3 regions of the Shewanella sp. T24-MNA-CIBAN-0130 genome follow, and region 2 is predicted to be linked to each of the others. Evidence: predicted binding sites of a transcription regulator. Region 2 holds the regulator's gene; each other region holds the start of a gene.

Region 1 (11,028 bases), on a different contig from region 2:
TCCTGCAGATGTTGACCCATATCCACCGGATCCACTAATGTGCCATAAACATCAAATCCAATCATTTTATGCATATTCAGTGCTCCATTTGTGTGTTGAGTTAAGCGATCAAGCTCAGTGAATTTGATATACTAGTCGATAATATACACATCTCAGGCGGGTTAGCCCGCTCACAATGTGCTGCATTCCCTAAACTATAAACTAACTATATCATTCGTTCAATGGCTATCTTGAACGAACGTTCCAAATAGTTGAATTGTTAATGACCTTTGCTTTACTTTGCTGTACAGGCGTGGAATGAGAAACTTTAATGTTGAGTTAATACATTGTATTATATTGATTAAAAATTATGAAAGGTGATGTAGAATGGAATGTCCTAGTTGTCAGGCTGTATTTGCTCGAAAAGCACTTAAACAAGTACGAAAAGGCAAGCATGGTGTTGAAACACAATGCCCTAAATGTGAACAATGGCTAATGTTTGAACCTAAAATGATGATGACCAAAAATGTTGGCTTAGCCATTTTGTTGATCTTCAGTGTGGCTAACTTCTTTCTCGACAACAGTGACTATCGCTTAGTATGCTCATTTTTAGGTCTTGCGGGTGCCTGTATTGCCTTTTATGGGGTGTTTAAAAGTAAGCTAGTACCAGCGAAAGAGTGATCAATATATTTCACTATGGCCGTTATTATTCGAATGTCATCATTTATCCCATCGCTATCCCGAGTTAAGATTAAATAATGACTGACCTTGGGATAACGTTGGCCTTGATATGGTGTTTCAAACGGGTAATAAAAAGCCTGAGCTTTAGTTAAGTCAGGCTTGGTATTGTTAACGAGCCACCAGCATTATCTGATGAGACTATCGTGAGTAAACGCTTAGGTTAATACTCGTCGCTTTGTGCTTCGTTCAAGCGCTCGCGCCTTTCTTGGGCTTCTTCAAATGCGGCGTTAATTTCTTCTAAAACAGAGTCAACATCGGCTGCGGTTGTATCATCTTCAAACTCACCGGTTAATGGCGTCTCAGGTGTTAATTCACCTTGTTCATACAAAGCCCACATTTCTTTAGCATATTTGGTTATGGCTAATTCTGGAGCAAATTGTGAATAGTAGTCGGTCATATTATTCACATCACGGAATAACATAGCTTTGGCATTATTGTTTGCCGATGCATCAACTGCTTGGGGCAGATCAATGATCACCGGCCCATTCTTGTCGACCAGCACATTGAATTCGGATAAATCCCCATGGACAATGCCTGCACATAACATCCGCACAACATAGCCCATCATGATGCGATGTTGGGTTTGTGCTTGCTCTGCACTCATCTGGGTAATGTCATTTAATCGAGGGGCAACATCACCGTGGACGTTGGTGATCAACTCCATCAATAACACCCCATCAAAGCAACCATAAGGCACTGGTACTCTAATTTTAGCGGCGGCGCATTTGTATAACGCGTCCACTTCGGCATTTTGCCATGCTTTTTCTTGCTCTTCACGGCCGTATTTAGAGCCTTTTTCCATGGCTCGTCCACGACGACTATTTTTAGTTTTTCGACCTTCTTGATATTGTGCTGCTTTTTTAAAACTGCGTTTAGTGGCTTCCTTATACACTTTGGCGCAGCGGATCTCATCGCCACATAGGATCATATAGACGGTAGCTTCTTTGCCACTCATGAGTTGGCTTATCACTTCATCGACGAGACCATCGTCAACCAGTGGTTGTAATCTTATAGGCGTTTTCATAACGACTTTATACCTTAGTTGCGCGCTGGATGATATATCTAAGGGCATAATTTTTACTTGCTGATAGGTCACAGATTAAATGAGGCTTATTTGCACTAAATTTGAGCCTATACACTCTTGTCTAATGGATTAAAATGTTGTAACAAGTCACCTAAATATAGATAATTTTGATTTTTTTACCAAGTGAGACGGATCTGTTGGATATTGATCTATCGTCAATATTGGGTGCTAAATGTGGTATATTCTTTCGCATTCTTTAGCATAGTGGTATCAACGGATAAAGAAGGTTGCTGTAGATTGCATGTCCAGGCTAACGCTAGGTGTGGCGGTCAGCGTTAAATTTAATATCTGATAACCTTGTTCTTCAGTAAGGGTTAAGTTTTTATTCAGTAAGTATTCAGTGGTGGATAGGATAATCTTTGATGAATTGATTGTTATTAAAAATGTGTTTTTTGAAATTATTTTCATCGGCAACAACCCTTTATACTCAACGCTGTGGGCTTAACTGACAGCACAATAATTCAAAAGTTTGCCATAGAAATCATCGTGCGAGCTTAATTCTTCAATATTTTAATAGAGTTTTTATGAAACGGACCTTACTTCTAGCACTATTTGTTTTTTCTAATACCGCCCTTGCAGTTGAACCTTTATTTGACACCCCCCAAGACATGGAACCAACATGGATTGATAACATTTTGTCAGTTTTTGGGGCAGATGGTGAGTTCGATGACACTAAAGTCATTGATATGAGCTATTTACCAACGGCTTATTACACCCCAGAGAAAAAGTTTGGCGTGGGGTTATTAATGGTGGGGTTATATAAAACCGATAATGCGACGAGTGCAGAACAACCCTCATCACTGGTATTGAATTCATTTGCTTCTATAAATCAATCCTATGGCGTTCAAGTTGAAAATATGACTTTTTTAAACCAAGGCAAGCAGCGGTTGTTGCTTGACTTAGAACTGCATAATGAAGCGGCAGTTTATTATGGAGTAGGGATTGAACAAGGCGATCAAGATCTCAATCATCATGAGTTTAATGAACAATTGTATAGCTTTAAGCCTCGCTGGATGACCGAAATTGCCAGCCACTATTTTATTGGCGTGGGTGCTGACTTTATTTACACAAGTGCAGACAGTTTAGAATTAGTCGCAACAGAGGCACCTGTGGATTCAAATACCATTCTGCCCGATAATTTTAGTTCTGGCATTGTCGTCACCAGTATTTATGATTCAAGAGATTACCGTTTAAACGCGACAGAAGGGTGGTTATTTCAGGTTGATGCGGGATTATATCAAAATGATCAATTCGATTCGTTTTCTACTTATAATATTGAATTAGCGAACTATATAGACTTAGGTTCAACACCGGGTTTAGTCGCTTGGCAAGTTCAAGGGCATCTTACCAGTGGTGACGTACCTTGGAACTTATTACCCGATTTGGGTGGCTCTAATGCGATGCGGGGTTACATTAGAGGTCGCTACCGAGATGAGCAAATGATGATGGGGCAAGTTGAATATCGCTTACCAGTGTTCCAACGTTATGGCATGGTATTTTGGGGCGCTGTTGGTAGTGTCGCACCTAAAGTCAGTGAGCTAACCGATATGTTATTAACGGCCTACGGCACTGGATTTCGATTTAGAATTAAAGATAATATTAATTTACGTTTTGATGTCGGGGTGGGTGAAAATGAAACTAACTTCTACTTAAATGTGAATGAAGTTTTTTAAGCTAACACTATTTTTAAGGTAAGAGCAAAAAGTGAAAAGCTTTCTCTGATGATGACATTAATGGCGCAAATAAAACTTATGCTGACAAGATTTCGCAATCTCAGCATGTCGACCAAAGCTTGTGTAATGGCCACTAGAATACTGATAATAGTCGGTCTTTCAAGTGGTTTACTGCACAGTAATAGCGTATTGGCGAGTGACGTTGAGCAAAAATGTCAGCGCAGCTTTGATTATTCTATTTATCTCAGTGGATTACATATGGGAGAAATGACTCGGACTGAGAACTGGCAGGGTAAATCTGCCGTTATCACCTCAAAAAGTAAAGCCAGCATTTTAGGTATTGGCACTCAATATCAACAGCGTACCGAGTTATCGTGGTCAACTGATCGCAACGAATGGTTAACCGATAATTTTCATCAACAGGTAACTGGTTTTCGCTCTCGAGACATGCGAGTGACTTTTGACAACCATGGCCTTAAATCTCGTGTTGATATTGATGGGGACATCGATAATTATGCATCAAAGACCATACCATTAAGAGATGTGGATACTTTGGCGATTCAAATACGTGAAAACGTGCTTCGAGGTCGACAGCAATTTGCGCTAATAAGGCAAGCCTCTGATGCGATTGAACCCTATCAGTTCTACGTTAAAGACAAATTAACCGCTACCATAGCGCCCTGGGGAGAAATACAGCTTATACCGGTTGAGCAAACAGGAGCGGAAGAGGTGACTTATTTTTTTGCGCCGAGCATGAATTATCAACTGGTAAAAGCCCATTATCACGGCATGATCCTGCAAGGTATTATTGAGCTGGATAGTTATGACGATTCTTGCGATACAATGACAAACAGTTAATCTTGAACTCGGGATATAAACGGTTATCAAATAGGTTAAATAGGTCAAATATTGTCATATTGGCTTATTTATCCCATCGTTTATCCCATCGTTTATCGCGAGTTGAGATTAGTTAACAAGCGTTAGATTGTCGTTGATGACGGGAGAGTCAATTTGATTAATTCGTTAGGATTGATCCGTTAGCGATTAATGCGTCAGGGATTAAGAGTGGTTCATGGTCGCTATGGATTGATAGCGTGAATTAGGTATTAGTCATTTAACCCATTCAATAATGGTCTTCTTTTCTGCACTATCCCTCTGACGCTAACCGTGTTCCTTTTCCCCTATGATGGATGGCATTTCTGTCACTAAGCATCCAGAAGCGCCTCGTCTATCTTAGACGATTTTAGCTGGTGAATATGGCCCCAATTTTTTATTGAGTCGATATAATCTGTTGCAAATATTTTCATTGGAGTGAATATGGCAAACGTGATTAACAAAGCCATTTTAAGCAGCCGTATGTTGTCGATAAATTGGGTGACCTATCATACTCATCATCAAGTGATGACCCATACCGATCCGGTGCAACAAGGTCGTTATTACAAACTGAACCTCGTAATAGTCCAACCTAAAGTGGGTGGGGTGTTTAGCTGTGCTAAATGCATAGTGAATTTATGGGGGCGGGTGTATTTATTTCGTCCTGATAAGTATGAGCATAACGTCACTAAGATTGAGTCTGGTAAACGGGTGTTGTTAAGCTTTGCCCTGAATATATAACGGGTGTTGAAGGGCTGATAGATTAACGGTCAAGAGCCCGTTTGGGATTAATCTGTAATTGTTGGGTTAATGCTGTTGTGAGTGTATGGCTGTCATTTACCGGAGCGTATTGTCGCTTAGCAACGACTTCGACTCCCTCAGTAGAGAGTTTGAGGTTTAAATCGCCATTAGGCACACAACAGCAGGGTAGGCACTCGTCGGATTTGAGTTCTGCAAGAGGCTCTGATAGGTAGTTTACTTCACCAGATATTACGGTGGTTTTACATGCGCCACAAAATCCGTTACGACATTCTGAAAACACGTTTACTTTTTTCGACTCAAGCGCTTCTAGTAAGCTTGAATGTTGGCCGTCAAATAAAATAATCGGCTGTCCTTTCAAGCTTACAATTGGCGATTTTTTGAAAAGTTTTTTATAGGTCAAAATCTAAAAACTCATCGCTATTTACAGAAGAATCGATTTGGCCAACAAGATAAGATGACACCTCTACTTCCTGTGGGGCCACTTGTACTGCATCACTTTCTAACCAATTTTTCATCCAGGGTAGTGGGTTAGACCGTTCTTCATAAGGCTGAGGCAAATGTACTGATTTCATTCTTTGGTTAGTAATAAATTCAACGTACTGACATAGGATCGGTTCATTTAGGCCGATCATTGATCCGTCTTTAAATAAGTATTTAGCCCACTCTTTTTCTTGTTCTGCTGCTTTGACGAACAAGTCATAAGCTTGTTGCTTACACTCAATAGCAATCTCTGCCATTTCAGGGTCGTCTTTGCCGCCTTGCATCAAGGCGATAATATGTTGTGTCCCATTGAGATGTAACGCTTCATCACGGGCAATTAAGCGGATGATTTTGGCATTACCTTCCATAACACGACGTTCAGCAAAGGCAAATGAACAGGCAAAGCTGACATAGAAGCGGATAGCTTCTAAGGCGTTAACCGACATCATGCATAAATACAGTGATTTTTTCAGGATACGTGAATTAACGGTGATTTCTTCGCCGTCGATAACATGAGTACCTTCACCTAACAGGTTATTAATCTGGGTCAGTTTAATCAGATCATCGTAATAAGCGGCAATGTCACCGGCACGTTTCAATATTTCGTCATTTTGCACGATATCGTCAAACACCACGGATGGGTCATTGACAATATTACGAATAATATGAGTGTAAGAGCGTGAGTGAATCGTTTCAGAAAACGACCATGTTTCAATCCACGTCTCTAATTCTGGTAGCGATACCAATGGCAAAAATGCCACATTTGGTGAGCGGCCTTGAATAGAGTCAAGCAAGGTTTGGTATTTCAGGTTTGACAGGAAAATGTGCTTTTCGTGTTCAGGTAAATCACCGAAATCAATTTTGTCACGGCTGACATCAACTTCTTCTGGACGCCAGAAAAAACTTAATTGCTTTTCAATCAGTTTTTCAAAGACTTCATATTTTTGTTGATCGTAGCGTGCCACATTAACTGATTGCCCAAAAAACATAGGTTCTTTGGTTGCATCGTTAGGTGTTTGACAAAATGTAGAGTAAGCCATTATTTAGGTGTCCTGAAAACGCATTTTTCAAAAAGCGGGGATTATCCCCCGCTAAATAGAGATAAAGTGATGATTAGATTTTACACGCACCGCCGGCGCAGTCATCGTCTTCTTCTTCGACAGCAATAATGTCGTCAAACTGATCCGAAGCACCATCGCGTGTATTATGATAATACAATGTTTTAATGCCCAGTTTGTACACACTTAACAAGTCTTTTAGCAAGGTCTGCATTGGCACACGACCGCCTTCAAAACGGCTTGGGTCATAATTAGTGTTGGCAGAAATAGCTTGGTCAATAAACTTCTGCATTAAACCAACAAGTTGGATGTAACCATCGTTGTTTGGCATATTCCACAGCAGTTCGTACTTGTCTTTAAGCAGCTCAAAGTCTGGAACGACTTGCTTTAACTGGCCATCTTTACTGGCTTTCACGCTGATTAAGCCACGTGGTGGTTCGATACCATTGGTCGCGTTTGAAATTTGCGATGAGGTTTCTGACGGCATTAATGCTGACAAGGTTGAGTTACGTAAACCGTACTGTTTTATGTCGCTACGTAAACCTTCCCAATCCATGTGTAATGGTTCGTCACAAATCTTGTCTAAATCACGTTTATAGGTATCGATGGGTAAAATACCCTTCGAGTAGGTGGTCTCGTGAAATAACGGACAGGCACCTTTTTCTTTAGCTAAGTTCATTGACGCTTTCAGTAAATAGAACTGGATAGCTTCAAAGGTCTTATGGGTCAGGTTGTTTGCTGAACCGTCGGAATACTTTTTACCGTTTTTAGCTAAGTAGTTAGCAAAGTTAATCACACCAATACCAAGCGTACGGCGATTCATCGAGCTCGTTTGAGCCGCTTTTATTGGGTAATCTTGGTAATCAAGTAAGTTATCTAACGCACGTACCGCTAAATCAGCTAACGGCTCAAGTTCAGATAAGTCGGTAATCGCGCCTAAGTTAAGCGCTGATAAGGTACATAAGGCGATTTCACCGTCCGGATCGTCAATGTTAGTTAACGGCTTAGTCGGTAAGGCAATTTCTAAACACAAATTAGATTGCTTAATCGGCGCCACTTTAGAGTCAAATGGGCTGTGGGTATTACAGTGATCGACGTTTTGAATATAGATACGACCTGTAGAGGCTCGTTCCTGCATCATCAATGAAAACAGCTCAACGGCTTTAATCTGTTTTTTACGGATACTGCTGTCTTGTTCGTACTGCAAGTATAAACGTTCAAATTCTACTTGGTCTTCAAAGAAGGCATCATAAAGACCCGGTACATCTGATGGGCTGAACAAGCTAATGTTTTCGCCTTTGATTAAGCGTTGGTACATTAATTTGTTTAACTGTACGCCGTAGTCAAGATGACGTACACGGTTGTCGTCAACACCCCGGTTGTTTTTCAGCACTAATAGCGATTCAACTTCGAGATGCCATAACGGATAGAACAGCGTTGCTGCACCACCGCGTACGCCGCCTTGAGAACAAGACTTCACCGCTGTTTGGAAATACTTATAAAATGGTAAACAACCCGTGTGGAATGCTTCACCGCCGCGTATAGGGCTGCCTAATGCACGAATACGACCGGCATTAATACCAATACCAGCACGTTGGCTGACATATTTAACGATTGACGATGCCGTAGCATTGATTGAATCCAAGCTGTCATCACACTCAATCAATACACATGAGCTGAACTGACGAGTAGGCGTTCGTACACCGGCCATGATTGGCGTTGGCAGAGAAATCTTAAACAAAGACGTCGCGTCATAGAAATCTTTAATGTACTTCAAGCGGATTTCTTTTGGGTAACGCGCAAACAAACATGCGGCCACTAAAATATATAAAAACTGCGCGCTCTCATACATCTCATGGGTCACACGGTTTTGAACCAGGTATTTACCTTCAAGTTGCTTTACCGCGGCATAAGAGAAGTTCATGTCACGCCAGTGATCAATATAGCTATCAAGAATGTCTAATTCTTCACGGCTATAGTCAGCCATGATATGCATATCATATTTACCCATTTCGACTAACTTGGTGACATGGTCATATAATTTAGGCGGCTCAAATTGACCAAAAGCCTTTTTACGTAAATGGAATACGGCTAAACGCGCGGCCAAAAATTGGTAATCTGGGGATTCCGGAGAGATCAAATCAGCTGCGGCTTTTATAATCGTTTCATGAATGGCTTCTGTTGGAATGCCGTCGAAAAACTGCAGGTGAGATCGAAGTTCTACTTCAGATACTGAGACGTTTTTTAATCCATTGGCTGCCCAAGTGATCACGCGATGAATTTTATCTAAATCGATCGATTCACGTTCGCCGCTGCGCTTGGTGACTGTCATATTGCTATTCATTGAAGAGAGGCCTTGGTTCTATATCTAATCGTGTGATCTGTTGTTGGATACCATGTAACTTGATTCGATCTGAATCAGTTACAAAACAATTCCATGTTAAACAATCAAGCTGAATGTACTCACAACATGGTAGTAAAATACCAGTACATTCACTTATCGACTACGTCCTTGTAATGCAGGTGCGTAGTGTTTTGATTGCCAGTCACACACAAGATATGGTGTTATTTAAAATCTTAGATACAAGATAGTGAGGTTTGGGGATTTTTGCAAGCCACAATTTAATTAACTTCTTGTGGATAACTTGAGGATAAACGGTAGGGTTAGTGACAACTAACCCTAGAGCCCAAATTTATAAAGTGTTTTTGATAAATGATATTTTTTAAACCATCAAATAAGAAAGATTTGATCGCTAAAATAAACAGCGATCAAAAAATATTGCTGGTTTATAGGTTGATCTTTGGTTGATTTTGATCGTGTGACCAGAGATGATCAGCATGCTAATCATTTATTCAAAAATATTGATTATTTACCCCAAAATGGTGCCAATTAACCGGTGACTCAAATACAACAAAATCGCCTTATTCAGTGAAAAATTGTTTCAGTGATGCACCGTGTTCAAATTGTCTGCCAGCAGGCCATGTGTCAGGTTTGTCAGTAGCGGACAAATATCCCCACAAGGCAACGCCGCCCAACATACTCGCATTGTGGGCCGCAACTAAATCTCGTTCGGCATCTCCGAGGTATAAAATACTTTGAGGGGCAATGGCGATTTGTTGTGCGGCTAAAAACATCGGTGCGGTATGAGGTTTTGAATAACGGGTACTATCACCACTGATCATGGTTTTAAGTTTATCGGTTAAGCCCAGCTTTGCAACTAATGGCCGGGCAAATCGAGCCGGCTTATTGGTGACCACACCGTAAGGAATGGCTTGTGAATCTAACAGCGATAAGAGTTCGGGTAAGTCGTCAAACAAGCGGCTGTGATCGCCATTTATCTGGGCATAATAGCGAAGTAGTGCTTGCTGAATAGCAATTTGTACTCGTTCCTCGGCGTGCGGAATAGCCGTTTTAACTAAATATAAACTGCCGTGTGACGCCGCATGGCGCATCGTTTCAAGCGTTTGGACATTAAAACCGGCTTCGTCCAAACTGAGATTTAATGCCTGGACTAAATCAGGGGCTGTGTCGGCTAAAGTACCGTCTAAATCAAATAGTACCCCTTTTATATCTTGCTTATGCAAAGGCTAGCTCCTAACAAGAGTCAATAATAATGGAATCATGTATGCACCTTTATAGCGTTATTGGCAGGAAGTAACGCTACTCTGGTTCACTTACATTAAAACGTTGAAAAGAGTCACCAGGATGATTAATCAATTTTTTGGGTGGCTATCATATAATTAACATCAACACTGTTAGTGTACTTAAACACTCCTGACAACGGGTTGTACGTAATCCCTAATGCATCCTTGCACAATAAGTCGGTATTATCGACTAATGCCATTAGTTCAGATGGACGAATAAACTTACTGTGGTCGTGGGTACCAACCGGGAGCATTTTCAATAAATATTCAGCACCAATAATGGTCTGCAGGTATGACATCATATTGCGGTTAATGGTGGAGATAAACACAAAGCCATTGGGTTTAACCATGTCACAACATGCTTGGATAACCGATTGCGGATCGGGTACATGTTCGAGCATTTCCATGCAAGTCACCACATCGTAATACTCGCGGTGGCTATCGCTGTGTGCTTCGGCAGTTGTTTTAAGATAATTAACTGACACGCCAGACTCTAATGCGTGCAGTTTTGCCACTTCAAGCGGCTCAGTACCCATATCAATACCATCAACGTGGGCACCCAGGTGCGCCATGCTTTCGGATAAAATGCCGCCACCACAACCGACATCTAAGACTTTCTTATCGAAAATGCCGTCAGCGGTTTGGTCAATGTAGTTTAAACGCAGTGGATTAAGTAAGTGTAATGGCTTGAACTCACCATTGAGATCCCACCATGTTTGCGCCATGGCTTCAA
Region 2 (11,028 bases):
AGTGCTGCACCAAGTGGGAAACACCTCCAGTCCTTGTGCACTGTTTGCCATCGGAATGGTACTTGCCAAAGCGTTACGGCATCAGTCAATCACGAACATGTTCAGTCTTAGCCTGATTGCAGAACTGAGTTTAATCAACTTACTCAAGATAATTATTCAGCCCCTTATTGCCTTTGGATTACTCAAACTCTTCGGCGTAGAACACGAGTTACTGACTATGGGAGTCCTGTTAGCAGCCTTACCAACTGCAGCAAGTGTGTATTTATTGGCAGACCGATACCAAATTAATGCCAATGGCAGTGCCCAAGGGATTTTATATGGCACATTAGTCACTTTTATTAGTTTGCCTATAATAGAAACACTCTTAAAATCATATGCTTGATAATTGACCGAGTTAAGGCGATAAAATAATCAGTGATATTTTTATGCCAACCACTTTACTGTATATAAAAACAGTATATACTGTTTATCAATACAGTGGTTTAGTCGCTTCATTGACAGGGATTCATTATGCTTTGCCAACTCAGCATCAATAATTTTGCTATCGTGCGTTTTTTAGAACTCGACTTTAAAGCCGGTATGACAAGCATCACCGGAGAAACCGGTGCAGGTAAATCGATTGCTATCGATGCCCTTGGGTTATGTCTTGGTAATCGCAGTGATGCCAATACCATCAGACCCGGCGCAACGAAAACTGAAGTGAGCGCGCGGTTTACGCTCCACGATGTCCCTTTAGCTAAACGCTGGCTTGAAGATAACGATCTTGATGCTGAAGATGGATGTATTTTACGTCGAACCATTAATAATGATGGCCGATCTAGAGCCTATATTAATAGTAATCCGGTCCCGGTTTCGCAATTAAAAGCCGTTGGTCAACTCCTGATAGGCATTCATGGCCAACATGCTCACCATGCCATGCTTAAAAATGATCATCAGTTAGCCTTACTCGACAGCTACGCTAACCACAAGTTGTTACTTGATGCCGTCAGTGCCAGCTATCAGCGCTGCAAGCAAGTGGAAAACGAGCTAAAGCATCTTGAGCAAGCTCAGCACGAACGCATTTCGCGTCAACAGCTGCTGCAATATCAAGTAGAAGAGCTTAATGAGTTCAACTTAGGCTTGGAAGAATTTGATGAAATAGAACAAGAACACAAACGCTTAGCCAATGGCACAGATTTAATTGAACGTTGTCAAGCAGGTTTACATTTATTAACCGAAAGTGATGAAGGCAATATAGAATCGCTGCTTAATAAAGTGGCCAGTATTGCTGATACGCTTCAAGGCTATGATGAATCCCTTGCTCCTATCGGCACTATGATCAGCGATGCGTTAATTCAAGTACAAGAAAGCGCTAGCGAAATTGAAAGTTATTTAAGCAGTTTAGAGCTTGATCCAGAACATTTTGCCTATTTAGAAAAACGCCTTTCAACGGCAATGCAATTGGCGCGTAAGCATCATGTGAGTGCTGATAAGTTGGCACTACATCATCAAGCATTGATGAGTGAATTGGCCGAACTTGCTGACGACGAAACTAAATTAGATGGTATAAGACAGCAACTTGAAGCCACCAGAAATGCCTATTTAACCAATGCACAAAAACTGAGTCAAAGTCGTAGCCGTTATGCTAAAGAACTCGATAAATTGGTCACTCAGTCAATCCATGAATTGAATATGCCTAAGGGCAAGTTCCATATTCAGGTTAATTATGAACCAACTAATATCAGCTTAAATGGTTGCGACCAAATTGAGTTTATGGTTACCACTAATCCCGGCCAACCTTTGCAACCTATTTCAAAAGTAGCCTCAGGCGGCGAACTATCACGCATTGGCTTAGGCATTCAGGTGATTACCGCCAGAAAAGTCGCCACTCCGACGCTTATTTTTGATGAAGTGGATGTGGGCATTTCGGGTCCTACTGCTTCGGTCGTTGGCCGTATGTTACGCAGCCTTGGCGAGTCGACTCAAGTATTGTGTGTTACTCATTTGCCACAAGTGGCGGGCAATGGTCATCAGCATATGTTTGTCAACAAATTCAATAAAGCAGGTAGTACAGAAACCACTATGCAGGCCTTGGATAAAGATCAACGGGTGAATGAACTTGCGCGCTTATTAGGTGGTGATGTCATTACCGAAAATACCTTGGCTAATGCCCGTGAGTTGTTGCAATAATCGTTATGCACTTATAAAAAAGCAAATCAATATATTAACGTAAATTTAACATGGGTTTACGGATAAATCATAATGCTGAAAGTAATAAAGGGCTTGGGTGTTGTTGTCGGGCTAATATGTAGCTTACTGGTCTTTATTGTTGTCTGTTTAGTGGCCATTAATGCAACAGACAGAACAAAGTCACCTAACACGCTATTAGTTGAGAACTGGCTAAAGCAACAGCCTATCGATCCAAGCGAAAATGGTTTTGTATATTTACAAACTTTTATCGGCACTTTTCAGGATGTAACGACTAAAGAAGTGGCCACTACATTAAGTTTCAATGATGAGGATCAACCACTACGCGATTACAAAAAATCGTGTTATCAAACTGATGTGGCAACCTGTAATGAATTTCTTGAAAAGAATAACGAAAGTATTTTACAAGCAATTCATGCACACAAAACCGATGTAACCCATTATAGTAAGCTGATTAAAATGCCTTATTGGCAAGAAGATATTCAGTATTTAACACCTGCAAATCTTTTTAAATGGGCGCCACTACTTACATTACGAACAATCAGTGAACTTATTGTTTTAATAAACCTTGACGGATCCCCTAACCTTAACGTGAATGAAGCCTTGTTAACATTTTTAAATAAAGATGCTCAATTCTGGAATATGGTTTATCACTCATCTCGCTCTATATTCAACCATATGATTGCCGTTAGCGTAATCAAATCTCAACTTAACTTTGCCAGCACTTTAGCTAGAACACTCGATACGGCAGTTCTACACAAAGTCACTACTTGGCAAACGCCATTCGAATTTACTAATAGCGATTTTAAGAGAGTATTTTCTGGTGAATGGCAGTTTGCTCATAATACGATGCAAAAAATGATAACGGATGCGCAGGAAGAGACGGTGCCATTTTATGAGAAATGGTTAGCAGATGCTTTGTATAAGCCCACAGACAGTGATAATCTCATGGCTGAATTTATTGTTAGCTTGGTAAAAGAACCGATATCCACAAACCCCTCTCACACACTTAAACAACCAAGTTATTGTTCTAACGACAATAAATTACAGCAATTATGGCATTTACGCTACAACCCTGTAGGTAAAATATTAAGTTGTGCTAATTACGAAAGAAATTTTAAGTTACAGTTCATCAATATGAACAATGAAATAGAACAGCCGCGCACAAATTTAATAGTGACTCAATAAATAAAATTATAATTAAACTAAAATCGAGAGTCTAAATATGTCAAACATCGCAACGTGCGCTTTTGACATATTAAATGCTTTAAGGCTCTTATAGATAATACACCGCTAATTGCACACCGATTAACGAAAAGATCCCCGCCAATACATCATCAATCATAATCCCAAAACCACCATGCACTTTGGCATCAAGCCAACGTATAGGCCATGGTTTAACGATATCAAAAAACCTAAACAATACAAAACCAAGTCCTAACCACATAAAACCTAAAGGCGCGGCAATCATGGTGATCATCAACCCAACCACTTCATCCCACACAATAGCGCCATGGTCGTGTACACCCATATCTCTAGCCGCTTTCCCACAAATATAGAATCCAGCAAGCATACTAATACAGGTGATGATGAGATAATTCGTTAAGCTTAACTGCTGCATGAGCAACACTATGGGCACTGCGGCTAAGGTACCAAAGGTACCCGGCGCTTTTGCCGCTTTACCGCTGCCAAAGCCTAATGCCAAAAAATGAATTGGATGGGCTAAAGACAGTTTTTTAACGAATTTATCTTGGGTTAATAGTCTCATAGTACTCAATTAAAAATGCACAAAGCCACGTGAAATAGGGGTAAATGCTTGCCCATTTTCTACTAGTTTTAATTTATCGCCGGCGCTGACCTGACCAATTTTAACAAACTTCACCCCAGCATGAATTAGCGCGGTATCAATTGCACCGCGTTGTGACTCTGGCACAGTAAATAAAAGTTCGTAGTCTTCACCGCCCGTTAATGCATAACTTAATGCATCTTCACGACTAAGATTGGCTTTAAGTGAGTTTGATAAAGGAATTAGATCCACATCAATGATGGCGCCGACTTTCGATGCCGATAACACATGTCCAATATCAGACATTAAGCCATCAGACAAATCGATAGCGCTTGTGGCTAGAGTGCGTAGTGCTTGACCTGCCAACACACGAGGCGTTGGGTAATAATGGCGGTTAATCAGATATTGTTTATCTTCAGCGTTAACGGTCTTAACACCTCTGATAATATCAAGGCCTAAGGCTGAATCACCTAGGGTTCCCGTCACATAGATCCAGTCTCCTATTTTTGCACCTGCACGGGTTAATGCAGTACCTTTAGGGACTTGGCCATTAATCGTAATACTGATACTGCGCGGACCACGGGTGGTATCACCACCAATGAGTGCAATACCATAATATTCAGCAATATCAAAAAGGCCGGCACTGAACTGGGCTAACCAAGGTTCATCAACACAGGGTAACGTCAGTGCTAAAGTAAACCAAGCGGGCTCGGCCCCCATTGCGGCAAGATCAGAAAGGTTAACCGCTAGCGATTTATAACCTAAAGCATGAGCTGGAATGTCTGCTAAAAAATGGATATTTTCAACAAGGGTATCACAAGAAATTGCTAAAGATTTCTTGTCCGCAGGATTCACTAACGCACAGTCATCGCCGATGCTTAACTCAACATCTCGCCTTTTTTGACCTTTATTGCGGAAGTAATGTTCGATGAGTTGAAATTCTTTCACATTCAGTCTGGTACGGTAAACCGTCCACCTTAATTTTTGAAACAATTAATAACAAATGAAAACGGTATCCGAAGATACCGTTCTGGTGTTACTTATGCTTCACTAACTTATCAAGCAAGCCGTTGACAAATTTGTGACTATCTTCAGCACCAAACGCTTTCGCTAACTCGATACCTTCGTTAATAGCCACTTTAAACGGCACATCTTTACGGAAGGTCAACTCGTAAGTTGCCAGACGCACAATGGCTTTTTCTACTGGTGACACTTCTTCAAAATTACGATCAAGATGTGGCTTTAACAGCTCATCAATTTGCGATATTTTTGATGCTACACCGGTTAATAGCTCACGAAAATAAGCGACATCAACACCGTCAGTGTTCTGTTCAGTTAAAAACTCATGTTCTACGTCAGCAACTTTGTTTTTACTTAACTGCCATGAATAAATGGCTTGAACGGCTAAACGGCGGGCCTTACGGCGCTCTGAAGGTTTCATACTTTTCCTACTATTACAGCTGTTGTTCTAGTTGTTGCAGTACATTAACCATTTCAAGCAAACTAAGGGCAGCTTCGCCACCTTTGTTACCTGCTTTAGTACCTGAACGCTCAATAGCTTGCTCAATGGTATCTGTAGTTAATACACCGAATGAAACAGGAAGATCGTACTCTAATGCAACTTGTGCAAGACCTTTGTTACATTCACCAGCAACAAATTCAAAATGAGGTGTACCGCCACGGATGACAGCACCTAATGCAATGATCCCGTCAAACTTTCCACTTGCAGCAACACGTTTTGCAGCAAGCGGTAATTCAACTGCACCAGGCACTCGAACAACAGTAATGTTGTCGTCACTGACCTGGCCGAAACGCTTTAATGTGTCTATTGCACCGTCAAGCAGACTTTCAACTAAAAAGCTATTGAATCGCGATATTACAATCGCCACTTTGGCATTTTTCGCTTCGATATTACCTTGAACTACGTTCATTCTATCTTACCTAAATTAGCTAAAGCACCCCGCTCGGGGCAAAAAAGAGGCGCTATGATATCACAGCCGAAAGCCCTGAGCGCTATGCAATTAATGAAATTATTAAATTTACCATAAGCCAAAATTATTCAGCTATATAATCCGTTACTTCTAAACCAAAACCTGACAAGGAATGGTAACGCTTTGGCGAACTTAATAAGCGCATTGTACTGACACCTAGACTCGACAAAATTTGCGAGCCGACGCCAACACGACGTGATGTTCCTTGCCACATTGCTCCTGCTGGTGATTGGCCATTATCTTCGGCCTCAAACGCTTTCACTTTTGCCAGTATCTGACTTGAATGCTCAACGTTACCCAGTAACACCAATACGCCACCTTCCAAAGCAATGCGTTGCATGGCTTTTTCTAATGGCCAGCTACGCGTTTGATCTCGCTCAGAATGCAGTAAATCGTTAAAGGTGTTTTGCAAATGCACACGCACTAAACAATTAGGCTTCACTTCATCTTTAACCAATGCGTAGTGTAATTGATTATCAATAGTGTCTCTAAATGTCACCATCGTAAAATCACCAAAACGAGTCGGTAGTTTACATTGAGCTTCGCGTACAACCGTGGTTTCGTTGGTGTTACGGTATTCAATTAGGTCTGCAATGGTACCGATTTTAATCCCATGCTTTTGACTGAATATTTCTAAATCAGGACAGCGCGCCATGGTGCCGTCTTCATTTAAAATTTCAACAATCACAGCTGAAGGTTCACAGCCAGCTAAGCGCGCTAAATCGCAACCGGCTTCAGTATGGCCAGCACGCGTTAATACCCCGCCTTCTTGTGCCATTAACGGAAAAATATGCCCAGGTTGTACTAAATCAGAGGCTTTGGCATCTTTGGCAACAGCGACTTGAACGGTCACGGCTCGGTCATGAGCTGAGATCCCGGTTGTGACCCCGGTCGCCGCTTCAATTGATACGGTAAAGTTAGTCGAGAACTGCGCATTGTTGTTGGTGACCATTAAAGGCAAGTTAAGCTGCTGACAACGCTCTTTGGTCATGGTTTGGCAAATTAATCCGCGGCCATAGGTTGCCATGAAATTGATTGCAGCAGGCGTCACTTTATCAGCGGCCATGATCAAATCACCTTCATTCTCTCTGTCTTCATCATCCATCAAGATAACCATCTTACCTTGACGAATATCTTCAATGATTTCTTCTATGTTATGTAGCGCCATTGTCAGACCTTTCTCTATTAAGTTTTTTGATTTTAAATAATTAAATCAATTTGTATTTGTTATTTGTTATTTTGAATAATGTCTTGTACATAATCATTGGGTATAAATATTTATGCTTGGAGCGATTAGCGCAAAAATCCAGACTTAGCTAATAATTCCATCGTCACACCCGATGACGGCTGTGCATGGCTAGCATCAGGTTGCATTAAACGCTCTAAATAGCGGGCAATTAAATCCACTTCGATGTTCACGCTGTCACCAACTTTGAGATCCACCAGCGTGGTTTCACCCGCAGTATGAGGCACGATGGTTAATCTAAAACGAGTTCCATCAACTTCATTGACAGTCAAACTAACGCCATCAATGGTGACCGATCCTTTGTGAGCAATGTAACGACTTAATTGAATCGGTACCGATAACCAAAACTCAAGTGCCTTGCCTCGGTAAGCACATTGCTCAATTTTTGCAATGCCATCAACGTGGCCGCTGACCATGTGTCCACCCAATCTCGTGGTCGCCGTAACGGCTTTTTCAAGATTAACCTTTTGGCCAACTTGATAACGACTAAAACCAGTTAATTCAACTGTTTCAGCAGATATATCAGCAACGTAGCTATCGCCTAAACGCTCAACAACGGTCAAGCACACACCATTTGTGGCAATGCTATCACCTAGGTTTACATCGGTTAAATCTAACTTGCCGCTGGCAACGGTTAAGCGGATATCGTTACCTTTGCGATCAATTTTACGTAATGTACCAAGGGCTTCGATTATCCCAGTAAACATAATGACTCACTTTTTGCTTTTAAACTTTGCAGTTGTTCAGGTTTTTCTTAAACAACTGCCACATTAATAGGGTTGATTATATCTGAGGATATAACGCTTATCTTGTCCAACGTTGCGCTCATCAATTAATTGCAATGCAGGCGTTTGCTCCATGGCACTGTAATCGGGTAACTGCAACATATTACGTCCATGGCTGCCTAACAGTTTAGGCGCTTGATAAAGCACAATGTCATCGGCGAGGCCTTGAGCGACAAACGCCCCAGCTAAGGTCGCACCAGCTTCGACTAAAACAGAATTAGTATGCTGGCCTAAATACGTTAGCAAAGCTAACAATGGGATCCTGCCCGACGAGTCACATTCTAATTGTAAAAAAGAAACGTGTTGTGGAAAAGCAGCTTTAGCACTTTGGGAATATTGACAGCCAGAAACCAGTAAAATAGGACTTTGAATTGAAAATAACCTTTGTGTTGCCGTCAGTCTCGCTCTGCTGTCTAGCACAACCCTTAAAGGTTGGAAAATTTCATCTTTTGTATGGCGAGTGGTTAACTCACCTAACGCCTCATAGCGCACATTAAGGCTAGGGTCATCGATAAGGATTGTTTCAACGCCTGTGATTAATGCACAGTGGCTGGCACGGTATTTTTGCACATCGGCTCGTGCAGCACTGCCGGTAATCCACTTTGACACCCCATTAGACAGGGCTGTTTTACCGTCTAAACTGGCGGCTATTTTAACCGTGACCCAAGGAAGCCTAGTTTTCATGCGCTTCATAAAGCCTAGATTGAGATCATAAGCTTGTTGGCTGAGTAGTCCTACATCGACCTTAATTCCAGCCTCACGTAACATGGTGATACCGCGGCCTGACACTTCTGGGTTCGCATCGGTCACAGCAACAACGACTCGCGCAACCTTGGCGTTAATTAACCCTGAAGCGCAAGGTGGCGTACGACCATAATGACTGCAAGGTTCTAAGGTTACATAGGCGGTGGCGCCTTGAGCGCTATGACCATTATCAAGCACCATTTTCAGCGCATTGACTTCAGCGTGGCCTTCGCCAGCACGCTGATGGAAACCCTCACCGATAATCTTATTCTGATAGACAATGACACAACCAACACAGGGGTTGGGCCTAGTGGTATAACGGCCTTTCTCGGCAAGCGCTATAGCACGGCTCATCATTTGGGTGTCAAAAGTAGGCCCGTTGGACATGATAGATAATCTCTTATTGCTTAGATGCCATGATAACCGTTAAAAACGGTCATTACACAGCATTACTTTTGCAACTTAGCAATGGCCTCGCCAAATTGTGACACATCTTCAAACGCACGATAAACAGAGGCGAAACGAATGTAAGCCACCTTATCAAGGTTCATCAACTGTTCCATCATAAGATTACCAATCATTTCCGAATCCACTTCGCGCTCACCAGTCGCGCGCAGCATTGATTTAATTTTTGTCAACGCTTGATCAATGTCATCAATAGAAACCGGACGTTTTTCAACGGCACGCAACATGCCGCCGCGCAGTTTCTCTTCATCAAATGGTTGTCGGGTGCCATCGCGTTTTATCACTCTAGGCATGACTAATTCAGCGCCTTCAAAGGTGGTAAAACGTTCATGACATTCGGTACATTCCCGGCGACGACGGACTTGGTGACCATCAGCCACTAATCGAGAATCTATCACTTTGGTATCGGTCGCGCTACAAAAAGGGCAATGCATTAGGACTCCTGCAGAAAAAATGGCCGCTAGCAATTAGCGGCCATTAAAGTTTATCCTATTTGGTGAACAAGGTTAACCTAAACCTGTATCAACAGACATCCAAATACGATTAACCGTATACAGGGAATCGAGCACACAAGGTCAATACTTGACCTTTTACGCGCTCAATAACCGCTGTATTAGATGCATCATCAAGAATGTCACAAATCCAACCGGTCAATTCTTTCGCTTCAGCTTCTTTAAAGCCGCGACGAGTAATGGCTGGTGTACCAATACGAACACCAGAGGTCACAAACGGTGAACGAGGGTCGTTAGGCACTGAATTTTTGTTAACGGTAATGTTGGCACTGCCTAAGGCGGCGTCGGCTTCTTTACCGGTTAAATCGCGGCCAATTAAGTCAACCAACATTAAATGGTTTTCAGTACCGCCAGAAACGATTTTGTAACCGCGGGCTAAAAACACTTCAACCATGGCTTTGGCATTTTTAACAACTTGCTGTTGGTATACTTTAAATTCTGGCTCTAGTGCTTCTTTAAATGCGACCGCTTTACCTGCGATAACATGCATTAAAGGACCACCCTGACCACCAGGGAATACTGCTGAGTTTAGTTTTTTATATAAAACTTCATCATCGGCTGCAGAAATAATAATCCCGCCGCGTGGGCCGGCTAATGTTTTATGGGTTGTTGACGTTATCACATGTGCATAAGGCACTGGCGTTGGATAAACACCTGCAGCAATTAAGCCTGCCACGTGGGCCATATCAACAAACAAATAAGCACCAATTTTGTCGGCAATCTCGCGCATTCTCGCCCAGTCAACAATACCTGAAAAAGCCGAAAAACCGCCGATCATCATTTTAGGCTTATGTTCAATGGCTAAACGCTCCATTTCGTCATAATCAATTTTGCCAGACTCATCAATACCGTAGGGAATGATGTTGTAAAGCTTGCCAGAAAAATTAACCGGTGAACCGTGGGTCAAATGACCACCATGAGCAAGGTTCATCCCTAAAACGGTATCGCCTGGCTGCAATAACGCCATAAATACGGCACTGTTTGCTTGCGAACCTGAATGAGGCTGTACGTTAGCGTATGTTGCACCAAATAATTCTTTTGCGCGTTCAATCGCTAATGTTTCAATCACATCAACGTATTCGCACCCACCATAGTAACGCTTACCTGGATAACCTTCAGCATACTTGTTGGTTAACTGAGAACCTTGGGCTTCCATCACACGAGGACTGGTATAGTTTTCAGATGCAATCAATTCAATGTGTTCTTCTTGACGACAAGTTTCATCTTCAATGGCTTTAAATAATTCTGGATCATAATCCGCAATATTCATCGCTTTCTTCAACATGCTAGCTCCAACATCATTATCTGTATA
Region 3 (11,028 bases), on a different contig from region 2:
TACTCATAACAGCCTAACTTGCTTTCCAGAAAGGAAGATAGTAGTTGTATTTTAGCTTTCTAGCAAGTTATATTGTCTTCATTAACAAGGAATGAGATTATGAGCAAACAAAAATCAATTACTAGCATACTGACAAAAACAGCAGAGAATTGGCCGGAATCCAATCAAAATATTTCACCTGAAATATTAAAAATTCATCGAATTCACCAACATTTACAGCAGAATTTAACTAAAGTAGTTGAACGTTATGGCCTCCAATCGGCTGATTTTAGTGCATTAGAAACATTGAGAAAAGAACCACCACCGCACTGTTTATCAGCCACAGCATTATCTCATTCTATGTTGTTTAGCTCCGGAGGTTTGACTAAATTGTTAAATCGGATCACTAATGCAGGTTTTATCGAGCGTGTAGATAACCCACAAGATAAACGTGGAAAGTTAGTTCAACTAACCGAGAAGGGTAAATCTTTAATTGGCAAAGTAATTGTTGAATTACATCAACAAGAGCAAGAAAAAATGGCTTTTTTATCTAAAAATGAAAAAACAGCATTAAATGTGTTACTCAATAAAATATTAGGCGAATGGGAATAACGTGAACGAAGAGGGCGGTTATCCATCAATAACTGTAAACTGAAAAATATCACGATATCAGTCATTACAGTGTTCTCTTTCGTTAAAATGGTGGGATATTCACTTATTAATTTATTTGGCTAACAAAGGGTTGGATGTCTAGCCTTTTGTCATTTCCCATAGATAAATCAAAAAACTGCCAGATAACATGGCCACTAACCTTTTCTTCAAAAACGGGTGGCGATGTATTTGGCGAATAATTTGTCGCTTTACATCAAAGATATAACAATTGTAGGATGCTATTAATCAATAACTTAAGCGGCAGACTTTATTTGACGAGCCGTTCAATAAGTTGTTAGGAGCCAATAAAAGGTGAATTATTTTGATTTGCATAAAGTTATTTTTATTTAGTGGAGCTACCAATGCATCGATGTGGGCAATGTAGACAGTTTACAAGAACGCCAGAAAATCAAAAAGATTTATGTGGCTCTTGGGATCAACCAACGACTGCTACTCGGGAGGCTTGTGGGTTCTTTAGTCCCAAGAGAGCAGCTCGCAAGACGAATGATAACAAGGGTTTTTAAGTCGGACTCTTAACAGTTGGCTCATTCCGCTCCATTTTAGCAAACTGTTTCTCGCCGTTTATTGCGTGTTAGCGATACAGGAAAACGATGAAGTATATTTCAATTTTATTTGCTTTATTCTGTTCTGGTATTGCATATAGTTCAGAAGTTATTACTTGTGGAGATGCTACGTCTGTAGGACGTGAAGCTAAATTAGTTTTACACTCACATGCTCAGAAGAGAGCACAGCAAGCAATTGAGTTATTCGTTGAAAAAAAAGTAAAAACGCCCTACGTAAATTTTTATGGACAAGTAAGTGACTTAAAAACAATGAGTTCTTTAATAGAGGTGTACTGGTGTGAAACACAAGAAACACCTTTGCACTCTGCTTATTATCGCTTTTACTCAAATAACAAATCAGTATTCCAGTAAATGTGTAGCTAATAAGCGCCTAAACAAGAGGGCGCAAAATCTAATACTTTTACTCATGCGAAGTGAAAACAGTTGTATCTATGCAGTAACTTATTTTCGTCCAGAAATGAGTTACAACACAATCTAATTGGATGATGTCTGAGCTCAATTTCTGGGCAACTTTTTAAAAGCAAAAAGTTGAGCTAAAAGCTCATCGATTATTTCGCGTAAGGCGATTGGCCCACTTCTTCGGCTACTAACCAGACTCGCATATCAAATTCTAACTGATGGTAATCCGCGAGCATGAAGGTGCACAGTTGATAAAACGCTTTGTTGTGCTCTTTCTCCCGCAGGTGAGCCAATTCGTGCACTACCACCATTTGCAATAGCTCAAACGGAATGTGCTTTAAGCGCGAGGTAATTCGAATTTCATTTTTGGCTTTGACTTTATTACCTTGACGGCGATTAACAAATGAATGCAAACCTAGCGCGTGATGGCTTAAGCTAATCTTGTCATCAAAAATGACTTTGGCTAATGGATCTGATTGACGCATATACGTATTTTTTAATGCTATTGCCATATCATACAAGGCTTTGTCTGTGCGAACGTCGTGTACTTTCGGGTAACGGGTTAAAAAGTGGGTGCCTAATGCGTTTGCATCAACCAATTGGCGAATTTTATCAACCACGTCAGGCTGGTAACCGTTTAAATACCGTAACGCACTTTGCTCATTTTGCTGTTTTTTAATGTCGGCGCTAGTGATCAACAGGCTTATATCGGTTTTGGGTTTTAATGCTTGGCTTGCCGATTTGACGGGCATTTTAGGTGGGGCTTTGGGCGCTTTATTGTCTGACATAGGTCAACTGATTGTTTTTGACGTTACCGCTATCTGTGTCGGTATCGGTAACGCCAATATAGAACGGTGGCAGCAGTGGATTACACTTTACCGAAGATGAGTCGGTTATGCTGAACATAAGCAACGTCAAATGCATTAAGCTGGACGCGTTTTAGATCTAATGATTCAAAGTCAACTTGTGGTGGGTTACGCTTTAATTGCTCTTTAACGATCAAAGGAGAAATAAGCGTAACAGGGATATCACTTAATTGAATGGCTGCTTCCAGTTTAAAGCTGGTGGCACTGCCTGCAAATTTACCTTTTTGTTCACGTTCAATAATGGCTATCTCATCGACTTTATAATCGGCGATTAATTTTTGAAACGCAAAGTTGAATTCACGAATTGATTCAGTGCTTGCCGATTGTGAAATACTGAATGAGACTTTACGACATGCTGGCACGTTAAACGTTTCGCCTTCATAGGTCAGTAAACAGATAATGGCTTCGCCGCCTTTTAATTCAACACCACAAATTTTCATGTTAATCCTTACTGGTTTATTCATACGAGAGTGCCGTTGGCATTGTCGTTATCGTTCATTTGTGTAGGGTAACGATTACCCTACATCCATCATTTGTTATCGCAGTTTGAGAGCGATTTAGTCTTCTGTTGTGCCGTCGTCTTCAATAACTTGAATCGGTTTTACTTTACGGCGTACTGGCGCATCACCGACATCGACGCCAGTAATAAAGCGTTTATCACTCTTGGGTGCCGCTTTAGGTTTTTTAGTGGCGCTGGCTCTTTTACTGACTTCAACACCTTTGGTACTAACCGCTGCTTTACCTGCTTGAGGCTTATCTTTTAGGCCGGTAAACTTAGCTTTTAAGCCTTCAATCACAGTGGGCTCAAAGTTTTTACGTAAAAACAGTTGTACTTTTTTAAAGCTGTCCCAATCTTTAGGACCCACAAATGAGACCGCATCGCCTTTAGCGCCCGCTCGGCCAGTACGACCAATACGATGGACGTATTCTTCAGCAAACTTTGGCATATCAAAGTTAATCACTAACGATACGTTGATTAAATCAAGGCCGCGTGATGCTACATCTGTGGTCACTAATATCTGTGATTGGCCTCGAGCAAATTGATCCATAATCTGGTTACGAGCCGATTGCTTTAAATCACCACTGAGCGCAGAGGTGGTAAAGCCTTGTGATGCTAATAAAGTGGCTATACGGTCTGTGTCTGAACGTGTTGCCGTAAATACAATTACTTGCTTGTGTTGCTCTTGAGTTAAAATGTGCTGCAGCAAGGCTTGCTTATGGTCTAAATGATCCACCAAAATAATACGCTGCTCAATGTCTTTATGTTCTGTGTAAGACTCACCAATCGATACATGACTCGGTGTTTTGAGTAGCGTTGCGGCAATGTCATTAATGCTGTCATGATCTAACGTAGCTGAAAACATCAAGGTTTGGCGACGTTTATGATCGGCTGCATCATTAATCGCTTTTAACTGCGGAGCAAAACCTAAATCGAGCATACGGTCAGCCTCGTCAAGAACCAACAATTCTAGGCCATTTAAATACAAGTGACGCTGTTGTAAGTGGTCCGCAATACGTCCAGGCGTGGCGACAATAAAGTGAGGATCTCTCGACAAGGCTTTGGCTTGGTCATTAAAGTTCTCACCACCGAGTACGCTAATGGCCTTATATTGAGTATTGGCGACTAATAAGCGTAATTGGCCATAAACTTGCTGGGCTAATTCACGTGTCGGTAATAAGATGAGTACCCGAGGATCTTTTTTCGACAATGCTCTTGAAGAGATTACCCGTTGCATTGCTGGCAGTAAAAACGCTAAGGTTTTACCTGAGCCCGTTTTAGACGATGCCATTAAATCTTTACCTGATAAGGCAATGGGAAGTGCTTGCGCTTGAACATCGGTAGGCGTAGAAATGCCAAGGTGCTTTAAACTGTCAAGCAGGCGCTTGTCCAACGAAAAATCGGTAAATTGCAAAGGTAAATCCCCTAAAAAATGTAAGCCGGTGATTATAGCTGTTTCACCTTGCTATAGCCAACAAGAGTCGCTTTAGTTATGCTATTTTTTAGCTTTATATTATTGCCCTCGTTCGGCATCGCTATTGGTCGATTCTGCCGAACCTTTTCGTAAAGATTAATATGCTGAGCATGGAAGGAAAAAAGATGACAAAGCTCACCGTGGGATTAGCCCTAGGCAGTGGAGCCGCGAAAGGTTGGGCACATATTGGGGTATTGAATGGTTTAGCCAAGTTAGATATTTACCCTGACAAAGTTGCGGGTTGTTCAGTGGGTGCATTAGTGGGCGCGGCCTATGCGAATAATCATTTGGGTGAACTTGAAACCTGGGTGAGTGGTTTTTCGAGTTGGGACGTACTCGGATTAATGGACTTAGGCTGGCGTAAAGGCGGCTTAATTAGCGGCGAGAAAGTATTTGATGTCTTAGCTAATCGCATTGGCGATATCAACATTGAACAGTTAAAACGTCCTTTTGCTGCAGTGGCTACCGATTTATATTCTGGACAAGAGATTTGGTTTAAAGAAGGTGACTTACGCCATGCGGTTCGCGCCTCATGTTCTATGCCCGGCTTTTTACCCCCAGTACAGCAAGGTCATCGCTGGGTTGTTGACGGCGCCGTGGTCAATCCGGTACCTGTGTCATTAGCCCGTTCGATGGGGGTTGATGTGGTTATTGCAGTGGATTTAAACGGTCATCGCCGTGATCAACTTCATAAGGCCCCAGAGCAAGTAAAAAGCCGAAAAGCGAGTAAGTCAGAGACGATTGATGAAAAGGCAGAGCTTGAATCAGGTTTTATGGATTTATGGGGCAAAGGCAAAGACTACATGAGTGTCTTAACTGACAAGCTTGCTATAGGCAGTTCAAAATCCCATCCAGGTATGTTGGCCGTTATGTCACAATCAATGGATATTTTAGAACAACGCCATAAACGCTCGCGTTTAATGGGCGAGCCACCAGATATTTGTATTGTGCCTTATGTTAATGACATTGGCACAATGGAATTTCATCGTGCAAAAGAAGCCATTAAAGCGGGTGAGCAGGCAGTAAAAGATATTCAACATTTAATTGAAGCGACCTTAAATTAACACTTATGCGGTGTCGAATATGAGTCATGTGCCCATTACGGATGCACGAGTTCGATACCGCTCGATTAATGTTTATGCAATAACGGTATTGTCCAAGTTGGGTTGTTGTCATCATTATGTTCAATGCTCCTTTAATAAAGAGTCATTGGCAAGTCACTTAGTTTGTTGATATGACGACTAGAATGGTGTTCGATGACAGCGTAGCGCGCTTAAGCGTTATGTTAGCTTGTTGAGTACCGCGCTAGCGGTGTTTGAATATGGCAATATTGATTTACGAAAACACTCCATATTGTGAAACAATTTACCATCTCTCCCCTTGTATTTTTATCCGACGGATCAGTGAACATTCCTACAATATCTTTTGCTGAAAGCAAGATGTTTTTCAATATTAAGTAGTGCTGAGAATTATGATCTGGATCAAAGTAATGCTCAGCGTTAATGTGTCTAATACACTCTATATTGTGTTTTTTGTAAATTAAAGTTCTATATATAGTGCTTGTAAGGATGGTCGTATGCTTGTAGTCGTGAAAAGAGATGGATGTCGAACCGCCTTTGATGGATGTCGGATCAAAGAGGCTGTAGTAGCAGCAATGGAGTCTGCAGGTCAAGCAGATCATCAATATGCGCAGCAGTTAGCGCAAACGGTTGAACAGCAAATGGCTGCGAAAACCGAAGTTGATATTCACGAACTACAACATGCAGTCGAAAACTTATTAATGTCTGGGCCGTATAAATCGGTGGCACGTCATTACATTGAGTATCGCCATGATCGCGATACCCATCGTGAAACTCAAAGTAAATTAAATTGTGCTATTCGCGGCTTGGTTGAGCAATCAGACAGTGCCATTTTAAACGAAAACGCCAATAAAGATGCCAAAGTGATCCCCACTCAACGTGACTTACTTGCCGGGATTGTTGCCAAGCATTACGCCAAAACTCACTTATTACCTAAAGATGTTGTCGAAGCACATGAAAAGGGCGAAATCCACTATCACGACTTAGACTACGCACCATTTTTCCCGATGTTTAACTGCATGTTAATCGATTTAGCCGGCATGCTGACTCATGGCTTTAAAATGGGCAATGCTGAAATAGAACCGCCTAAATCGATTTCGACCGCAACGGCTGTGACGGCGCAAATTATTGCACAGGTGGCGAGCCATATTTATGGTGGCACAACGATTAACCGTATTGATGAAGTGTTAGCTGAGTTTGTACAAATTAGTTATCAAAAGCACCTTAGCGTCGCTAAAAAATGGCAAGTGGCCGACGTGGAAGATTATGCGATGACTCAAACCGAAAAAGAGTGTCATGACGCGTTTCAATCGCTTGAATATGAAGTCAACACCTTACATACCGCCAATGGGCAAACGCCCTTTGTTACCTTTGGCTTTGGATTGGGGATATCGTGGGAATCTCGTTTAATTCAGCAATCTATGTTAACTGTGCGCATGGCTGGCTTAGGTAAAAACCGTAAAACGGCAGTATTCCCTAAATTGGTGTTTGCGATTAAAGATGGCGTGAATCATAAAGCGGCTGACGTCAATTACGACATTAAAAAGATGGCATTAACCTGTTCAACTATGCGCATGTACCCTGATATTTTAAATTATGATCAAGTGGTGAAAGTCACTGGTTCATTTAAAACTCCGATGGGTTGTCGTTCATTTTTGGGCACTTATGAAGAAGATGGCCAATTGGTACATGAAGGACGCAATAATTTAGGTGTTGTTAGCCTTAACTTACCGCGTATTGCGTTGGAAGCAGGTCAAGATGAACAGCGTTTTTATCAATTACTCGACCAGCGACTACTGATTGCACGCAAAGCGTTAGATACTCGCATTGCTCGGTTAACCGGGGTTAAAGCGCGAGTGGCACCAATTCTTTATATGGAAGGGGCGTGTGGCGTGCGCTTAAATGCCGATGATGATGTTAGCGAGATCTTTAAAAATGGTCGTGCGTCAATTTCGTTAGGCTTTATTGGCCTACACGAAACCATTAATGCCTTGTATGGCAATGCTGAACATGTGTTTGATAACGCTCAATTACGTGAGAAAGCTGTTGCGATCATTAATCATTTGAAGCAAGCCACTGAATCTTGGAAGCAAGAAACGGGTTATGGTTTTAGTTTGTACAGTACTCCTAGTGAAAATTTATGTAGCCGTTTTTGCCAGCTTGATACGACTCAGTTCGGTGTGGTGGCAGGGGTGACAGATAAAGGCTATTACACGAATAGTTTCCATTTAGATGTTGAAAAGCAAGTGAATCCATACGATAAGATTGATTTTGAACAACCTTATCCGGCTATCGCCAATGGTGGATTTATTTGCTACGGCGAATACCCTAACATGCAGCACAATATTGAAGCGCTCGAAAATGTTTGGGATTACAGCTACAGTCGGGTGCCATATTACGGCACCAACACTCCGATTGATGAGTGTTACGATTGTGGCTATATCGGTGAGTTCAATTGTACCAGCAAGGGCTTTGTTTGCCCCAAATGCGGTAATCACGAACCTAGTCGAGTGTCTGTGATTCGACGAGTTTGTGGCTATTTGGGCAGCCCAGATTCACGGCCGTTTAACTTTGGTAAGCAAGAAGAAGTGAAGCGCAGAGTGAAGCATTTATAATGTATTATAGTGCTTATCATAGTATTGATGTGATCAACGGCGAGGGCAATCGCTGCACGTTATTTGTCAGCGGTTGCGAGCATGCTTGTAAGGGATGCTATAACCAAAGCACTTGGCGTGTCGATGCTGGGCATGTATTTAGCCAAGCGTTAGAAGATCAGATTCTTAATGATTTAACCGACAGTCGTATTTTCCGTCGCGGCTTATCGTTAAGCGGTGGTGATCCGCTGCATCCCGCTAACCTTGAAGCGATATTGAAATTGGTGATGCGGGTAAAGGATGAATGTCCCGAGAAAGATATTTGGTTATGGACCGGTTACCAACTTGCTGATCTAAGTGAGCAGCAACAAACCGTGGTGAACTTGGTGGATGTAATGATTGACGGTAAGTTTGAACAAGATAAAGCTGATCCCGCGCTATTGTGGCGCGGTAGCAGCAATCAACAGGTTTATCGTTTTAACAGATAGTGTTTGAATCTAGACGGTGTTAAGCATGAGTGTTTTAAGCGTTCGTGATGCCTAAAGCATGTCGATAACTCTTAGTGCGTTGTTTCGTTCTAAATTGATCGACCACTAAACTCCACAAGGGGGAATCATTGGTTTGTGGTGGTTTCCCTTGGCTTATGCGGCGAAGTTGGCGTTTAATGATAGCCATAGTTGCCAGCCCAGCTAAGGGCTTACTTTGCCAATTAACCATTGGAATAGACGGGATAAACTCGGGCTGTGTTCGCCACTTATTGGCTAAGTTGGGATAAAAGGCGAGGGCGCTGGCAATACCGCATAAGGCAAAGCCGGTATCAATGACTTGTTGTGCCACTGGCAGGCGATAAATCCCCCCTGTTAACATTAAAGGTATAGGGCTGCGCTGGACCAACTGCGCGGTTAAACTTAAAAAGTAAGCTTCTCGAGCTAAGGTGCGTTCATCGGCACTGCGACCTTGCATAGCGGGTGCTTCATAGCTGCCGCCTGATAATTCCACCATTTCTACTTGATGCTGCGCCAGCATAGTAATGACTTTTTCGGCATCGTCGATATCAAAGCCACCCCGTTGAAAATCGGCTGAATTGAGTTTTACCGCAATGTCAAAACCGGCACCACATCTCAGCCTAACTTGCTTGACCACTTCCATTAATAGTTTGGCACGATTATGAAGACTTCCGCCCCATTCATCATTGCGCCTGTTGGTTAATGGCGATAAAAATTGTGCCAGTAAATATCCGTGTGCGGCATGAATTTGTACGCCATCAAACCCCGCTTGTTGAGCCATGCTGGCTGTGGTAACAAAACGTTGGATAACGTCGTCAATATCTGCAGTAGTCATGGCTTTAGGCTCAGAAAACATTGATGAATGTTTACCCAGATCGAGTGCGATAGCTGATGGGGCAATATTCTTACCGCCCATGGTTTTAAACACCTGTCTGCCGGGATGATTGATCTGCATCCATACTCTGGCACTATGTTGTTTAGCCGTTTTGGCCCATTGAGTGAAGGGGGCAAGTGCGCTGCTAGAGGTTAATACCACGCCGCCAGGGCCGGTCATGGCTAAGGGATCAATCATGACGTTGCCGGTGATCATTAATCCAACGCCGCCTTTTGCCCAAGCATCATATAAGCTGAACAATGCGTGATCAGGTTGTTGCAGGGCATTAGCAAGATTTTCTTCCATGGCGGCTTTGACCAACCGATTAGGAATAATTGCGCCATTGGTCAAGGTGTATGGGGTAAAAATGGTATTAGCCATCAAATAATATCCTAAGGTAACCGCTTGAATTAATGTCTCGGTTATCCTACATGTAGCCTAGATAGTCAATTATCCTTATCAAACAGGGATAAAAAAGCACTGCAAAAGGCAGTGCTTTACACCATGTTGTCATTCGATTTTGATCAAACCGAACCCAAACCACTATTGCATTAAATTCGATAGGTTACCGTTAACTTCGCGTTGCGCTCTTCGCCGGGCAATCCGCCTAAGAACATGGCTTTATCGTAATAAGTTTCATTAAAGATGTTATTAATGTTCAATTGAACTTTATAACGCTCAACATCATAACTAATGGCTGAATCGATTACGGTGTAACTTGGTACGTAGCCGTCAGGTATGCCAAACGAACTTGAGTGTGTACTACGCTCATCCACATATTTGGCTCCTAGGCTTAATGATAGTGGCGCTGATAAGCCCAATTCTGCTGCATAAGTTACCCAAGCCCCCGCGGTTACATAAGGCACACCTTTTTGGCGTTGGCCATAATCACTACTATTGGGATTTTGATTGTCTCTGGCATCTTGGTAAACCGCGTTAAGGTTCACTTTCCACTGGTCACTTAAATAAGCATTCAGATCCAGTTCTACCCCTTTGGTATCTTCGCTGCCATCATAAAAGTATGGGTCAATATCAGGCGTGACCGCGCTACTGTCGTAATTTGGGTTGGTATAAGCCAGATTGGTGCGTGAGGTTTTAAACAATACTAATGATGCCAATAATTGGTCATCAAATGCTTTGGCGCGAATACCCAAATCATTACTGATTGATTGCGAATCTTCGCGGTCAGCTTCATTACCTTTTACGTCGCCTAACACACGGTATGCTGTTCGGCCTTTAGAGTGATTAACAAATATAGAGATATCGGCAGTAGGCATAAAGGTTAAGCCTAAATTGTAGGTTACACCGTTATCTGTGGTGTCGGCTTCTGGCTGAGGATCGGCTAGGCTACTGCTGTAGCGGGCATCAACACCTAAGTGTTCATAGCTTTGTTTAATCTCATTAAAGGCAACGCCAATACGGCTGGTAAAGCCGCCCCCTAAGTAACCCACATGTTGTACGCCCAAACCCCATGCAGTGACAGATTTATTGTAGTTACTGGTTAATAATGGGTCGTAATCTTC

The links. The regulator NrdR, encoded in region 2, represses ribonucleotide reductase genes. The targets are predictions, from matches to a motif close to AAACACNANATNTNGTGTTT.
Region 1: the regulator NrdR is predicted to act here: its motif matches at 9,199-9,218, upstream of nrdA (class 1a ribonucleoside-diphosphate reductase subunit alpha).
Region 3: the regulator NrdR is predicted to act here: its motif matches at 5,964-5,983, upstream of nrdD (anaerobic ribonucleoside-triphosphate reductase).

The regions. Positions count from the first base shown of each region.
Region 1 covers NZ_JBEOPP010000010.1:32,916-43,943, forward strand. The annotation lists gene AAEZ02_RS06210 (haloacid dehalogenase type II) at 1-74, opposite strand, end outside; gene AAEZ02_RS06215 (hypothetical protein) at 367-660, shown strand; gene AAEZ02_RS06220 (PA4780 family RIO1-like protein kinase) at 881-1,744, opposite strand; gene AAEZ02_RS06225 (BamA/TamA family outer membrane protein) at 2,329-3,477, shown strand; gene AAEZ02_RS06230 (hypothetical protein) at 3,604-4,335, shown strand; gene AAEZ02_RS06235 (hypothetical protein) at 4,795-5,091, shown strand; gene yfaE (class I ribonucleotide reductase maintenance protein YfaE) at 5,114-5,512, opposite strand; gene nrdB (class Ia ribonucleoside-diphosphate reductase subunit beta) at 5,502-6,632, opposite strand; gene nrdA (class 1a ribonucleoside-diphosphate reductase subunit alpha) at 6,706-8,994, opposite strand; gene AAEZ02_RS06255 (HAD family hydrolase) at 9,573-10,235, opposite strand; gene ubiG (bifunctional 2-polyprenyl-6-hydroxyphenol methylase/3-demethylubiquinol 3-O-methyltransferase UbiG) at 10,361-11,028, opposite strand, start outside.
Region 2 covers NZ_JBEOPP010000043.1:28,034-39,061, forward strand. The annotation lists gene AAEZ02_RS15815 (AEC family transporter) at 1-382, shown strand, start outside; gene recN (DNA repair protein RecN) at 511-2,169, shown strand; gene AAEZ02_RS15825 (hypothetical protein) at 2,242-3,375, shown strand; gene AAEZ02_RS15830 (phosphatidylglycerophosphatase A family protein) at 3,464-3,955, opposite strand; gene thiL (thiamine-phosphate kinase) at 3,965-4,921, opposite strand; gene nusB (transcription antitermination factor NusB) at 5,010-5,414, opposite strand; gene ribH (6,7-dimethyl-8-ribityllumazine synthase) at 5,428-5,904, opposite strand; gene ribBA (bifunctional 3,4-dihydroxy-2-butanone-4-phosphate synthase/GTP cyclohydrolase II) at 6,029-7,132, opposite strand; gene AAEZ02_RS15855 (riboflavin synthase) at 7,258-7,917, opposite strand; gene ribD (bifunctional diaminohydroxyphosphoribosylaminopyrimidine deaminase/5-amino-6-(5-phosphoribosylamino)uracil reductase RibD) at 7,981-9,126, opposite strand; gene nrdR (transcriptional regulator NrdR) at 9,189-9,638, opposite strand; gene glyA (serine hydroxymethyltransferase) at 9,748-11,001, opposite strand.
Region 3 covers NZ_JBEOPP010000007.1:64,142-75,169, reverse strand. The annotation lists gene AAEZ02_RS04635 (multidrug effflux MFS transporter) at 1-7, opposite strand, end outside; gene AAEZ02_RS04630 (MarR family winged helix-turn-helix transcriptional regulator) at 100-591, shown strand; gene AAEZ02_RS04625 (hypothetical protein) at 1,242-1,565, shown strand; gene AAEZ02_RS04620 (YgjP-like metallopeptidase domain-containing protein) at 1,763-2,365, opposite strand; gene AAEZ02_RS04615 (DUF3010 family protein) at 2,482-2,919, opposite strand; gene AAEZ02_RS04610 (DEAD/DEAH box helicase) at 3,037-4,392, opposite strand; gene rssA (patatin-like phospholipase RssA) at 4,578-5,516, shown strand; gene nrdD (anaerobic ribonucleoside-triphosphate reductase) at 6,029-8,146, shown strand; gene nrdG (anaerobic ribonucleoside-triphosphate reductase-activating protein) at 8,146-8,613, shown strand; gene AAEZ02_RS04590 (NADH:flavin oxidoreductase/NADH oxidase family protein) at 8,648-9,886, opposite strand; gene AAEZ02_RS04585 (TonB-dependent receptor) at 10,057-11,028, opposite strand, start outside.